4 regions of the Shewanella sp. 3_MG-2023 genome follow, and region 2 is predicted to be linked to each of the others. Evidence: predicted binding sites of a transcription regulator. Region 2 holds the regulator's gene; each other region holds the start of a gene.
What was found. Region 2 encodes sigma-54, which starts transcription at its own class of promoters, with help from an activator protein. Its sites were predicted from a motif close to GTTGGCACGNNNNTNGNNT; they were not measured.
Positions count from the first base shown of each region.

Region 1: the regulator sigma-54 is predicted to act here: its motif matches at 1,407-1,425, upstream of Q4591_RS05310 (flagellar assembly protein T N-terminal domain-containing protein).
Region 3: the regulator sigma-54 is predicted to act here: its motif matches at 2,289-2,307, upstream of Q4591_RS01725 (LiaF domain-containing protein).
Region 4: the regulator sigma-54 is predicted to act here: its motif matches at 1,645-1,663, upstream of Q4591_RS07755 (YccF domain-containing protein).

Region 1 is NZ_JAUOSH010000006.1:126,075-129,322, reverse strand. It holds gene Q4591_RS05315 (6-hydroxymethylpterin diphosphokinase MptE-like protein) at 1-91, opposite strand, end outside; gene Q4591_RS05310 (flagellar assembly protein T N-terminal domain-containing protein) at 126-1,316, opposite strand; gene Q4591_RS05305 (FlgO family outer membrane protein) at 1,589-2,293, shown strand; gene Q4591_RS05300 (LPP20 family lipoprotein) at 2,290-2,745, shown strand; gene Q4591_RS05295 (flagella synthesis protein FlgN) at 2,878-3,248, opposite strand, start outside.
Region 2 is NZ_JAUOSH010000027.1:53,851-57,098, forward strand. It holds gene lptA (lipopolysaccharide transport periplasmic protein LptA) at 1-45, shown strand, start outside; gene lptB (LPS export ABC transporter ATP-binding protein) at 45-776, shown strand; gene Q4591_RS15225 (RNA polymerase factor sigma-54) at 911-2,395, shown strand; gene hpf (ribosome hibernation promoting factor) at 2,419-2,706, shown strand; gene ptsN (PTS IIA-like nitrogen regulatory protein PtsN) at 2,709-3,152, shown strand; gene rapZ (RNase adapter RapZ) at 3,149-3,248, shown strand, end outside.
Region 3 is NZ_JAUOSH010000002.1:100,429-103,676, reverse strand. It holds gene Q4591_RS01735 (winged helix-turn-helix domain-containing protein) at 1-455, opposite strand, end outside; gene Q4591_RS01730 (sterol desaturase family protein) at 679-1,428, shown strand; gene Q4591_RS01725 (LiaF domain-containing protein) at 1,552-2,208, opposite strand; gene Q4591_RS01720 (nitroreductase family protein) at 2,610-3,248, shown strand, end outside.
Region 4 is NZ_JAUOSH010000010.1:64,288-67,535, forward strand. It holds gene Q4591_RS07745 (hypothetical protein) at 101-274, shown strand; gene Q4591_RS07750 (1-aminocyclopropane-1-carboxylate deaminase) at 506-1,501, opposite strand; gene Q4591_RS07755 (YccF domain-containing protein) at 1,745-2,158, shown strand; gene Q4591_RS07760 (EVE domain-containing protein) at 2,267-2,722, opposite strand; gene Q4591_RS07765 (LysR family transcriptional regulator) at 2,767-3,248, opposite strand, start outside.

The DNA of each region.
Region 1 (3,248 bases), on a different contig from region 2:
TTTCAAATGTATTTCGATTTACACTGGGTAAGTAATACTCACCAAACTGGCTGATAGAAAATTGATTTTTAATCACTGAATGTGTATCCATATTTTTGCCTTTAGTATTAGCCATCTCAATATATTTAAATCTTAATCACGATATCTTGTATTTGAATATTCCCTGTTGCGTCTATGCCTTGTAATACTGCGGTGGCACTTTCTTCTGATACTTGATCAATGGTGACTGTTGCGCGGTTTGGTGTGGCAACGGCGCGCATTAAATTCACTCTGTCAGGGATGTTTTGTTGCAATACAATTTGAAAGCTATCACCGGCTCTCACATGGTGCTTACGGCCTAAGTTAATAATTATTCTATTGCCTTGTTTAGCCACAATTTGTCCCAGCAGTGGGCGACAATTTAGCAAATTATCAATGTCAGCAGTGCTTTGCTGCATAAGCTGGTTAACCGTTTGGCCATAGCTTGAGCGCCAAAAACGTTTAGTGGTGGGTGATACGGTTTCGTCACGTTCAAACTCCCACTGCGCCTGTGCTGAGTAATCTTTACTCCAGACTTTTTCACCGCTAATAGCGTGATACAAAGTTAACTTAAAGCTGATTTGTCTTTGTGGATAGCTTGTAAATAAGCCAAACATTAATCCTGAGGTGGGCTCGGTTGACATATCGAGGATTTCTGGTTGTAAGATATATTGGCTATCGGTGATTTCGCCTAACCAACTTGGGATGCGATTACCTTTAAAATTGATTAACTCATTGCTGTGATCTAGTGCTTCATCGGCGTGAATGCGGGCAAAGCTATTATGGGAGTGACTATTTAGTAGCACGCCATACTGTTGTGATAGTGCTTGAGTAAAGTTTAATAACTGACCATAACGTAATTGAGCGCGATCTTGAATACTGGCCTGAGGCACCATTATTGCCGCTCTTAATTGCTGACCTCGGCATTGCTGAGCTGAGTCGTCTTGAAGATCTAATCTTAGTAATACAGTAATGTCAGTGCTGGTGAGCATTTCAGATACCAGTTCAATATTATTGTCTTGTCCTATATGACTAAACTGAAATGCATCTTGGCTTAACTGCCCCTGACCCATGCTGTATTGGCTATTAACGTTAACACCAACCCCAGCTTGCATGCTGGCATAGCTTAATGCTTGGCTTATTGCCGCTTCACGGGCTTTGTCGACATTACCATTGATGATATTCGCATGGCCTGTTACTTCAATAATTTCAGCTTTTAACGGCAGACTCAAGATACTGACAAACAGCAATATGGCTGCGGAGTAGAGTCGCTGGGTTGTTTTACTGCATATTTTCATATTAATCACTTGCTTAAAGATAACGATGAACGACTAATACAGTGCCAAGTTTATGGCGTTAAAGTACTAGGAGCGATTGTTTGAGAATAAATGCAAAGAATGTGCCTGTTATTGGTTTTCAATATATAAGTCGTTAAGCCAATGCTGAAAGGGATTAATTATCTAAAGTTTTTATCCTGATTGCCGATAGTGTTTTTAGAATTCATTTTTAACCTTTAGGCCTCAAACGCCTTAGCCCATAGCAATGCTTGAGTTAAATACAGGAATGCAATATGCGCCGAATTGGTTTACTTCCAATCATGATGTTGATGACAGCTTGTGCTGGCTCACAACCGACAGAGTATGATGATTTATCTTATGTCAATGAAGGCTATGAGATGAATTTTTGGTATGAGTCTGAGCCCAAAACGGATCATGTTATTCACTACGATATTCAGCAGTCAGGCATAGCGCCCAAAGCTGGGGTTAACCGCTTGGCGGAAAAAATTGTCAATGAATTAGTGCTACAAAACGACAGCTTACGAGCTGATCAACCACTGCTGATCACCACACCTGTCATGCTTGATGATTACGGACAAACTAATTTGCTGGGGCAGCAATTGCAGCAAGGCATGTTGACTGCATTTCATGCCAATGAATTTAATCTTGTTGATATGAATGTGGCTAGTTCACTTCGCGCCACTGCGGAGGGTGAGTTTATTTTAACCCGCGACTGGAAGCAGCTTGCCACAGATTTAGCGGTATCCCATGTGGTCGTAGCCACCATGGGCACTACCTCAGAGGGTGTGGTGGTCAATGCCAGAATTGTCAATAATAGCAATAATCGAGTAGTGTCAGCGGTACAAACCTTTGTTAAAACCCACAGCCTGCCAGGCTATTTAACACCTGCCAATAAGGTGATTTCAAAAGACGGCATCTTGTATCGAAACGAGCATGCAGGTATGGCAAGCGTGACTATTTTAGGAGATAACCAATGAAGGCAATACTGTTTGCAGCCCTGACAGCAGCACTCACCTTGTCCGGGTGTGCGGTAAACGACAAGTATGTGCAATGGGAAACCGAGGCGCCTAAACAATTTCCTAAACTAACCGCTATTGGTTATGCGCCGTTAGCAACGCAACCGGCAACAGAGCAATCTCACAAGGTGTTAATGGCGATGCAAGCGTCTAAAATTGCCGCTTATCGTGAACTGGCTGAGCAAGTGTATGGCCAGCAGATTGATGCCAGTAGCCAGGTCGATGATTGGTTGCTGAATAAGCAAACCGTTACCGCCAGTGTCTCGGGCATGATTAAAGGCGCTAAAGTGGTCAAAAGCTATCCGGCTGGTGATATGTATGTGACTGAGTTAGAACTGGATTTTTCACAGGTATGGAGCCTATATCAGCAGCAAAATAGGCCTAGAACGATTAAGCATGTGACTTACTTTTAGTTAAATTTAATTATTTAAATCCAGTCATTTAAATTAACTTAACTGAAGAACAAAAAAAACCGCTCTTTGAGCGGTTTTTTGGTTTTTAAAACACAATCTAGCAACTCGCAGGGCAGTTAATTACCGCCTCGATTATGCTTTAAGGTTTTGCCCTAAAGAGGAAATCGTTGAAGTTCGGCCTTTGTCATTATAGGTCAGGCTTGATGCATTACGGCTCATTTGCAGCGCTTGAGAGAAGCGATTAAGGCTGGCTATATTAAGCTCAATTAAGCTGGCATTTTGACTATTGATGGCCTTGCACTCGTCTAGAATCGCTTTGGCTTCTTCGACTTTAACAATGAGTTCTGGCTCAGCGTTTAATAATGCTTTTTCTGGGTGAGAGGCTAACTTTTCATCATTAAGTTTGAGGTTGTTTAGGCAGTCAACCTTGTCTTTTGCCAGTGACAGTAGTTTATCTGCGTCACGTTCAGTAAGGGCTAATTTTTCTTCAGATACAAGTAATT
Region 2 (3,248 bases):
GCGCAGGCGACATTGTCAGCCCCAGCAGCTGAGCAAAATGACTAATGACCCAAATTACGTTAACCGCTGAAAATCTCGCTAAGAGTTATAAAAGTCGCCAGGTAGTAAAAGATGTCAGCCTGACGGTAAAAACCGGCCAAATTGTTGGCTTACTTGGCCCTAATGGCGCGGGTAAAACCACCACCTTTTATATGGTCGTAGGCCTAGTCAAAAGTGATAAGGGCCGCATTCTGATCGATGAAGATGATTTAACCGCAGATCCAATGCATTTGCGCGCCCGAAAAGGCATTGGCTACTTACCTCAAGAAGCCAGTATTTTTCGTAAGCTCACAGTACACGATAATATAATGGCAGTGCTTCAAACTCGCAAAAGCTTATCAAATGAGCAGCGCATTGAAGAACTGGAACATTTATTAGAAGAATTTAACATAACTCATATCCGTGATAGCCAAGGTATGGCGTTATCGGGAGGCGAGCGTCGCCGAGTTGAAATTGCACGCGCATTAGCGGCAAATCCTAAGTTTATTTTATTAGATGAACCTTTTGCAGGGGTAGATCCTATCTCAGTAATCGACATCAAGAAAATTATTCAACAACTTAAAAGCCGTGGTTTAGGGGTGCTAATTACCGACCATAATGTCCGTGAAACACTTGATGTGTGTGAGCGAGCATATATTGTGAGTCACGGAAACTTGATTGCTGAAGGAACACCTGCTGAGATCTTAGTCAATCAGCAAGTTAGGTCGGTATACTTAGGTGAACAATTCAAGCTATAGTTAGCACTATTCAGTTTTTAGTATGGCATTCGCGGCCAACAACAAACCTTAATCTAGTCTATTTTTCTAGGATCATAAACTAGCGCCCACACTGTTCGTCGCGATGATGTAATTCAATTAGGGACAAGCGGTACATGAAAGCCTCACTCCAACTCAAAATGGGTCAACACTTAACCATGACCCCACAGTTGCAACAAGCGATTCGCTTATTGCAACTTTCCTCATTGGAGCTACAGCAAGAAATTCAACAAGCACTTGATTCAAACCCGCTATTAGAGCTTGAAGACGAATTCACTAAAGCCAAAGAGCCCGTAAAAGAAAACGCCCTGCAAACTGACACCGATTTTAGTGATAATAGCCAAGTCACCATAGAAAAAGACACCTCAACGGTTGATACCACTGAATCGCTCACTAAAGATTCTATGCCTGAAGAACTCCCTATGGATACCACATGGGATGAGGTGTATACCGCCTCGCCGACTTCTGGCTCTGGCGCAGTATCGAGCGGTAATGATATGCCGTTTCAAGGCGAAACCAGTGAAGGCTTGTATGAGCATCTTGAATGGCAAAAAAACCTCACTCCCTTTTCTGAAAATGACTTAGTGATTGCAACCGCCATTATTGATGCCATTGATGAGCGCGGTTACCTCACCCAGAGCGTTGAAGACATTTTGCAATCCTTAGGCACTGACGATATCGAACTCGATGAAGTTGAAGCTGTACTTAAACGGGTACAACACTTCGATCCCGTCGGCATTGCAGCGCGAGATTTAAGTGAGTGTCTATTAATTCAATTAGGCCAATACCCTAATGAAATTCCTTGCATAGATAATGTTAAGTTACTGATTAAAGATCATCTTGATTTAATCGCCGGTCGTGACTTTAGGTTACTGATGCGTAAAACCAAGCTTAAAGAAGATGATTTACGTGAAGCCATTGAATTTATTCAAACGCTCAATCCACGTCCAGGCTTGCAAATTACCCCCATTAAAGATGAGTACGTCATTCCTGATGTTACTGTACTTAAAAAGAATGGTCGCTGGGTGGTCGAGCTAAATCCCGATAACATGCCTAAAATTGGCGTTAATCAGCAATATGCAGCTATGGCCAAAGGCGGTTCAAGCCAAGCTGACAGCCAATTTATTCGTGGTCATTTACAAGAAGCTAAATGGTTTATCAAAAGCATCGATAGCCGTAATGAAACCTTACTAAAAGTGGCTAACTGTATCGTACAATTTCAGCAAGGTTTCTTTGAGTTCGGTGAAGAAGCCATGAAGCCGATGGTGCTCAATGATATTGCTGAAGCGGTTGAAATGCACGAGTCGACCATTTCACGGGTCACGACCCAAAAATACATGCATACCCCCCGTGGACTTTTTGAACTTAAATATTTTTTCTCAAGCCATGTAAGTACCGATGATGGTGGAGAATGCTCTTCTACAGCAATTCGCGCATTTATTAAAAAGCTCGTAGCTGCAGAAAACCCGAAAAAGCCTCTTAGTGATAGTAAAATGGCGACACTATTGGCTGAACAAGGGATTAACGTTGCTCGACGTACGATAGCCAAATATCGAGAGGCAATGCTCATCCCTCCCTCAAACCAACGCAAAAGCTTATAACTTTTGTTATTGGAGGATGACCTATGCAAATTAACCTGACTGGAAACCATATTGAAATAACTCAATCTTTACGGGAATACGTGCAAACAAAATTTTCAAAGCTTGAACGACACTTCGAACAGATCAATAATGTTCACGTTGTGCTCGATGTTCAAAAGCTACAACAGATTGCCGAAGCCAAACTGCACCTAAAAGGCGGTGAAGTGTTTGCTGTATCGCGTAACGCTGATATGTATGTGGCAATAGACGCCCTGATAGATAAGCTAGACCGTCAGGTAATTAAACATAAAGAGAAACTCACTAAGCATTAACGATGGAACTTCGTACCATCCTGCAGCCGGCGTGCACTACCTGTGCCACTCCGGGCAGTAAGAAAAAGGTACTGGAATTAATCAGCAATTTAATGGCTGCCCAGTACCCAACCCTTTCTTCACAGGCTATTTTTGAAAGTCTAATAGCGCGTGAAAAAATGGGCAGTACAGGTATAGGAAATGGCATAGCAATTCCACATGGGCGCTTAGATAATATCGAAGAACCCATTGCTATTTTAATCAAATGCGAAGAGCCAATCGCCTTTGATGCCATAGACAAGCAACCTGTAGATATTTTATTTGCGCTTCTTGTACCTGCAGATCAGTGCCAGCAACACCTAAGCACATTATCTAGCATGGCAGAGAAACTCAGTGATAAATTGATACTTAAACGACTTCGAAAGAGTCATGACGCTACAGAACTTTATCAGGTTATTACTGCATGAAACTTGTCATCGTATCGGGACGTTCAGGTTCAGGAAAATCAGTCGCACTGAGAGTGCTTGAAGATTTAGGTTATTACTGTGTTGATAACCTGCCAC
Region 3 (3,248 bases), on a different contig from region 2:
TGTTTGCTGCTTACTGTTGTTTGACTCTGCTTTGGGGGGTTAACAGGCACTATTTGAGCCGGTGAAGCGGCTAAGTGCTTATCTGAATTTGCGCTAATAGATGTTTCAAAAGATGCTTGAACCGGTATATTTAGCGACTCTTTTACAGATTCTTCTACATCAGCGATGAAATGGTAGCCTCTGGATCTGATGGTTTTAATGACTTTTTGCTGTTCACCATCATCCGCTAAGGTTTTGCGGGCGGTTTTAATATGATTACTGAGGGTGGTGTCAGTGACTTCTCGCCCAGCCCATATTTGGCTCAACAGCTCGTCCCGAGAAATAATACGCTGCCTATTTTCAATAAGGTAAATAATTAAGTCATAGACCTTAGGCTCTACCGATAAAACATGGCTATCTTTACGGATCTCATACCGATCAGTATCAATCTCGATATTGTTAAATCGAAACAGCATAGATAATCCCTTATTTTATAGACATGAACAACGGTATTCAGAGCAGAAATAGCTAGGATCCATTCTAGCTGACTATTTGCCTTTTTTTGATCAACTTACGCTAAGCGAATGGCACGCTTGAGCTAATTAATACTAAATCGTTAGCTAACCATCATGTTTGTTACTGTGTTATTGCCAATAATGACACTTCTTAAAAATTGAAAATACATTAAGGAGTGCGATTATGCCTACGCCACTAGAAATTCTGCTGGACCCAGTTTCTTTAGCGTTGCTGGGAATATATTTGGGCCTGATGCTGCTTGAAGCAATTAAGCCTGCCCAGCATCAAGCAAAGGTTAAAGGCTGGTATGCTAAATCACTGTTGGTGTTTATTTGCTATTTTTACCTTTCGACTTATTTACCCTTGATATGGGATAAGTATTTATTGCCTTATCAATTGGTCAATCTGCAGCAGTTAAACCCATTGGCGAGTACCATTATTGCCGTGCTGGTTTTCGAACTTGGTATTTATGTATGGCATCGGAGTATGCACCGAACGCCACTGCTGTGGCGAACCTTCCATCAGATGCATCATAGCGCCGAAAGGTTAGACTCATTTGGGGCTTTTTATTTTAGCCCACTAGATATGATTGGCTTTACATTAGTTGGCAGTATTAGCCTTAATGTGTTTGTGGGTTTATCACCGCAGGCAATTAGTTGGTTTTTATACATCACCATGTTTCTCGCCGTATTTCAACACACCAATATTAGCACTCCTCAGTGGCTTGGATATATTATTCAGCGACCTGAAAGCCATTCTGTGCATCATCAAAAAGGCCTACATAGGTATAATTATTCTGACCTGCCTATTTTTGATATTTTGTTTGGCACCTTTAAAAACCCGCCAGGCTTTGTTAACGAAATCGGCTTTTATCAAGGCGCCTCTTCCAGAGTGAAGGACTTGCTATTATGTCGTGATATTTCTAAGCCCTGATGCTATCAGGCATATTTAACGGCTGAACAGACAGTAAAGGCTATCGGTTTAGCCTACTTTATGTTCGGCTTTGTTCGTTATTTGCATCAAAAATCGCTATTAGTATCAAAGTTGCTTCAAGTATCAAAAGTAGTTTTTAGTATCAAATGCCGATTTTAAATTATTAGCAAACTCGATAAATTTCTCTTTAATGGTGCGCTTGATAGACACCTCCAGCGAGCCCCAAATAACCTTACCCTCAATGGTGATGACAGGAGCTTGGCGGGTTGCGATAGAAGGCGCTTTGTTTTCAATGCTACTGACGAGCCCGTAAGTTTTACACACCACATTAATGCCTTCAGGAACATAGATACTGCTACTGCCCAAAAAGCAATTAATCTCAATGGTGACATGTTGATGCTGAAAAATGGCATCACTAAAATCCAGTGTGGTTTCACCTATAATATTATTAACCTTAATAACCTTTGGCACCACCCATTGGCCGTTACGTTCACTGTTACCTAATATGCTGGTTAAGCGCATATCTTCAGTGGCAGTTTTGCTGCCATAGTTTGGCGCAAACTGGTGGTCTTTTTGCTGACTATAGTCAGTATCAGCGGTTAAGGTTAGGTCTGCGACCAGTGCGACGATCTCTTGATGAACACTTGAGTTCATTGCCTCATCAAGGCGTCTTTCAAAGGCTTCAGCAGAGATAATGCCGTGGCTATAATTGACAATTAACTGATCGATAACTTGTTCTCTGACTTGCTCAATAGGGCGATCTTCTAAAATCACGGCCATAATGTCACTCCTTGGACTTTATAGTACATAGTGACTCAGATTTTAGTCACTAGGGTAGATGTTGTATTTAAGTTAAATTAAAGCAATATGCAGGCCAGTTTAAAGATGCTATATAAAAACAGTGCTTTATCATTCTTGCAGCATTGCGTTATCGTTTTTAACCTTTATAAATGCAAATGATATAGTGAAAGTAGCCAGCTGAATTAGTCAAAATAACCAGTGAACAGCCATGGGTTTGTCATTTTTTCTACGTATAGTTACGCTATAGAGCCATCTGCACCCGCTATTACGGATTTTTTATGGTTTAAAAACTCCATAAAGATTGGTGTCTAGCACTCTTTTTTTCTCAATGGAAAAGCCTAAAATGCACCGCATCGGCATCACCTATGAGGAAAATCATTATGTCACACCCAATTATTGCAGATTTGAATAAACGTTATACTGTGAAAAAGTATGATTCAAGTAAGCGTATTTCAGCAGCGGATATGGACGTAGTGAAACAAGCGATTCGTTTAACTGCTTCTTCTATTAACTCACAGCCGTGGAAATTTATCGTATTAGAAACTGATGTGGCAAAACAACGTTTTCATGAAACGTTTACCAATATGCACCAGTTTAATCAGCCTCATGCTACTGAAGCCTCCCATGTGATTTTATTTGCCCATAACCCTAAGTTCACTAAAGATGACTACAGAAAAGTTGTTGATGTTGAAGTGTCGTCAGGTCATTTACCGGCAGACATGTATGACAACATGCTAAATGGTGCTTTTGGTTTTGCAGAGCAAAATACTGATGACAGTGGTTTTAATGGCCATTGGACTAAAGCGCAAACCTATATTGCTATTGGTAATACCTTGCATACGCTAGCTCGTTTAGGGATTGCTTCTACATCGATGGAAGGTGTTGATCCAAGCTTAATTGGTGAAATTTTTAAAGAAGAGTTAGATGGTTACGTTTGTGAGTTTGCGCTAGCAATGGGTTATCACAAAGAGGGTGAAGATTATAACTTTGGTTTACCTAAATCGCGTTTACCTGAACAA
Region 4 (3,248 bases), on a different contig from region 2:
TAAGCACATAAATCTAAACTTACGCAACACAACTGCTTAAGGATAAATATTGTTATTACTTACTCACCAAAAAGGTGAAAATTAAAAAGGAGTGTGGCACATGTCATACAACATAAATGGTCATGAAATTACAGTTAATTTCCCTGTTAATTCAATATCATCAAATAAAAACTCAATAGCTTTTACCGATAGCCAAGGTAAAACTAAAACAACTTTTTCTAAGCGCACTGAAGCGTTAACATTTATGAAATGGTTGCTTACGGCTAACAAGTAAGACTTTTAACGCTTGCGTTATTCATTTGCTCAGTTACTCAATAGACATCGCTTCTCGGTATTTCCTCTCACACCTTACCGGACGTTTATTAGAACTGAGCAACATGAAGTTACCCTCACCCAAGAGCACTTTTCAAATCCTTCTCTAAGCAACTCTCCAACGTCATAATTCAAATCAATTTTCAATATTGTCTCTAATGAATGCTTATCTAGCCTAGATATAAACCCGCTATCATCCTTGCTGTTGATATTTCCTTTTGTAGCGCGCTAACATGCTTGGATTACCCAGCAAGCCCCCTTGATGTAAATACATCACAGGAACAGCAGCACCTTTGTTTAAGTCATCGCCGCTTAGGTTTGCAGTATTTAGATAATGCTCCAGCATGATGAAACCAACTGGGTCATACAACAATTCAAATTCAATACCTTGCTTATTGACGTGTTGCCACATGTCATAACACTGACGGTTCAACTTACCAAAATGATACTTTTTACCATTAGAGATGATCCTTGGATGATAGTCAGTATTATCGGTTAATTGATAAAACTGCTTAGTGAGATATTCATCACCGCCAACACAGCTGCAGGTTAATACCGTTACACTGGGCAGCGAGAGGTCTGAGCTGCTGGCTGTTTTACTGAATTCGACAAAAAAACGTTGTAAGTAAAGTGCCGTGGTACCTGTACCTGAAGGAAGAAATAGCTCTAACTTTTTCATATTATTTTGTTTAAGCCATTCAATAATCTCTCGCCCTAGTTGATCAAGCCCTAGCTGAGCATATTCACAACGCCCGCCTTCGGGAACAAACACCGTACTCTTAACGACAAGCTGTTTGTTCGATTCATACGGCGCTTGAATATCTTGTTGTACATAAGTCTCTAGGTTCAGCTCAATACCCGCTGGCTTTTCAATGATGTTGGCGCCGTTGTCTAAGGCCGCTTTATAGTTTCCTTGGGGGTTTTGCTTAAGATAGCCAGCTATATGGTCAACATAATAATCAAGTTGCCAGCCGCGCATTTTGGCTAAGGCAGCTAAAGAGTGCAGCGAATTTGCTTGCGCTGAGCCATAGCCAACCAGTTTTTTTACTAGAGGGAAATCTTGCTCGAGAAAATATTGAAATTTTCGCGCTTTGTTACCACTGAAATCCGGGTGGAGTAAATCATCGCGTTTTACAAATATCGCCTGCTCTGCAAATCGAATGGTTTGTACTGGTGTGGTGGCAAACATGTTTATCTCAACATCAATGAGTAGAGTTATTATTTTAACTAAAAAATGTTGTTTTTAACTAACCTATTTATGCTGAGAGTTTAAGAGACAATATACCTTATAAAATTATCGTTTAAATTCAGCAAGATAAAAAATATAAATAATGTGGCACAGATTTCGCTTCAATAGTGCATAGTTCGACTAACAAACTGTACAAAGCACGATTAAAAATAGTACGTTATTACAACAAGTAAGGGATTTTAGATGTCAGTATTAAGATTAGTTTTTAATATCGCTTGGTTCATCATGGGCGGCTTTATAATGGGCTTAGCTTGGTGGCTAGCTGGGCTCTTATGTTTTATTAGTATTATCGGTATCCCCTTTGCCCGAGCCTGTTTCGTCATTGGTGAAATGGCATTTTGGCCATTCGGCCAAGAAAATGTAAATCGTAAACACCTATCAGGCACAGAAGACTTTGGTACCGGTCCATTAGGGATGATAGGTAATGTAATCTGGTTTTTATTTTTCGGTATTTGGTTGGCCATCGGTCACCTCACCCATGCTCTAGCTTGTTTTATCACTATCATTGGTATTCCGTTTGCTATACAACATGTGAAGCTGGCTTTATTGAGCCTCACGCCGATTGGACAAACCATAGTGGCAAAAGAAAGCTATTAATCTAAACCAATTTTAATTGCTGTTACTATTGAATGTTAAAAAAGGAGCGCTAATTTATTAGCACTCCTTTTTTATGTTTAAGGCATTTATAAAGCATTTATAAAGCATTTATAAGGCAACGATATAGTTGAACTCTTCTTCTGTCACAGGCTGAACACTCAACCTAGCGCCTTTACTTACCAATACCATGTCAGCAAGTTTTGGATCAGCTTTTAACTGCGCCAAGGTAATAATGCGGGTTAACTTTTGAATAAAACGAATATCTACTGCAACCCATCTCGGTTTTTGTTTATCTGATTTAGGATCAAAATAAGGGCTTTGATTATCAAAGGCGCTTAAATCAGTCACCGCATCTGAGGTCACCTCGGCAATACCCACAACAGCGGGAACTTTACAGCTGGAATGGTAAAACAGCACTAAATCCCCTGTTTTTACCTCATCCCGTAAAAAGTTTCGCGCCTGATAATTACGTATCCCTTGCCAGGGTTCTGACTGTGGTAAACATGCTGCTAAATCGTCAATGCTGAACTCATCAGGTTCCGATTTCATTAACCAATACTTCATTTAAATCCTTAACAGTAAAACGATAATACTTATGCAATCCATAACTAACCAATGGCCGAATGACTAATTTTTTGATCATTAGTTGATTGATTAAAAGTTGCAAATTCTGCTGAAATTAACTCAGTAAATAATCGACCCGCCCGCCCAAGTGGCCTTTCTAGGGTAGATACTAACTGCGGGGTAAATCTAAATCTATGGCCACCAACAAAATCTACTATGGCTAAATTCTTGCCCGTAAGCTCATCATTAATAAGAAACTCCGGCATCCAGCCAAAACCTAGCCCTTTTAGTAAGGCATTTTTCTTCATAATAAAGCCTGATAAGTAAAACACTTTGTCGCCGCCAAACTGTAACTCGTCTCGGTGTAGTTTTTGCGGCGATGAGTCTTCAATGGTTAATTCTACATGTTGCTGCAGATCAGTCAGGGTAACACCGGATAACTCAGCAAGAGGATGCTGCGATGAGCAAACCAATAAACTGGTCACTGGTGGCAGTTGTTGGGCAGAAAAATAAGGCCCTGCAAGGT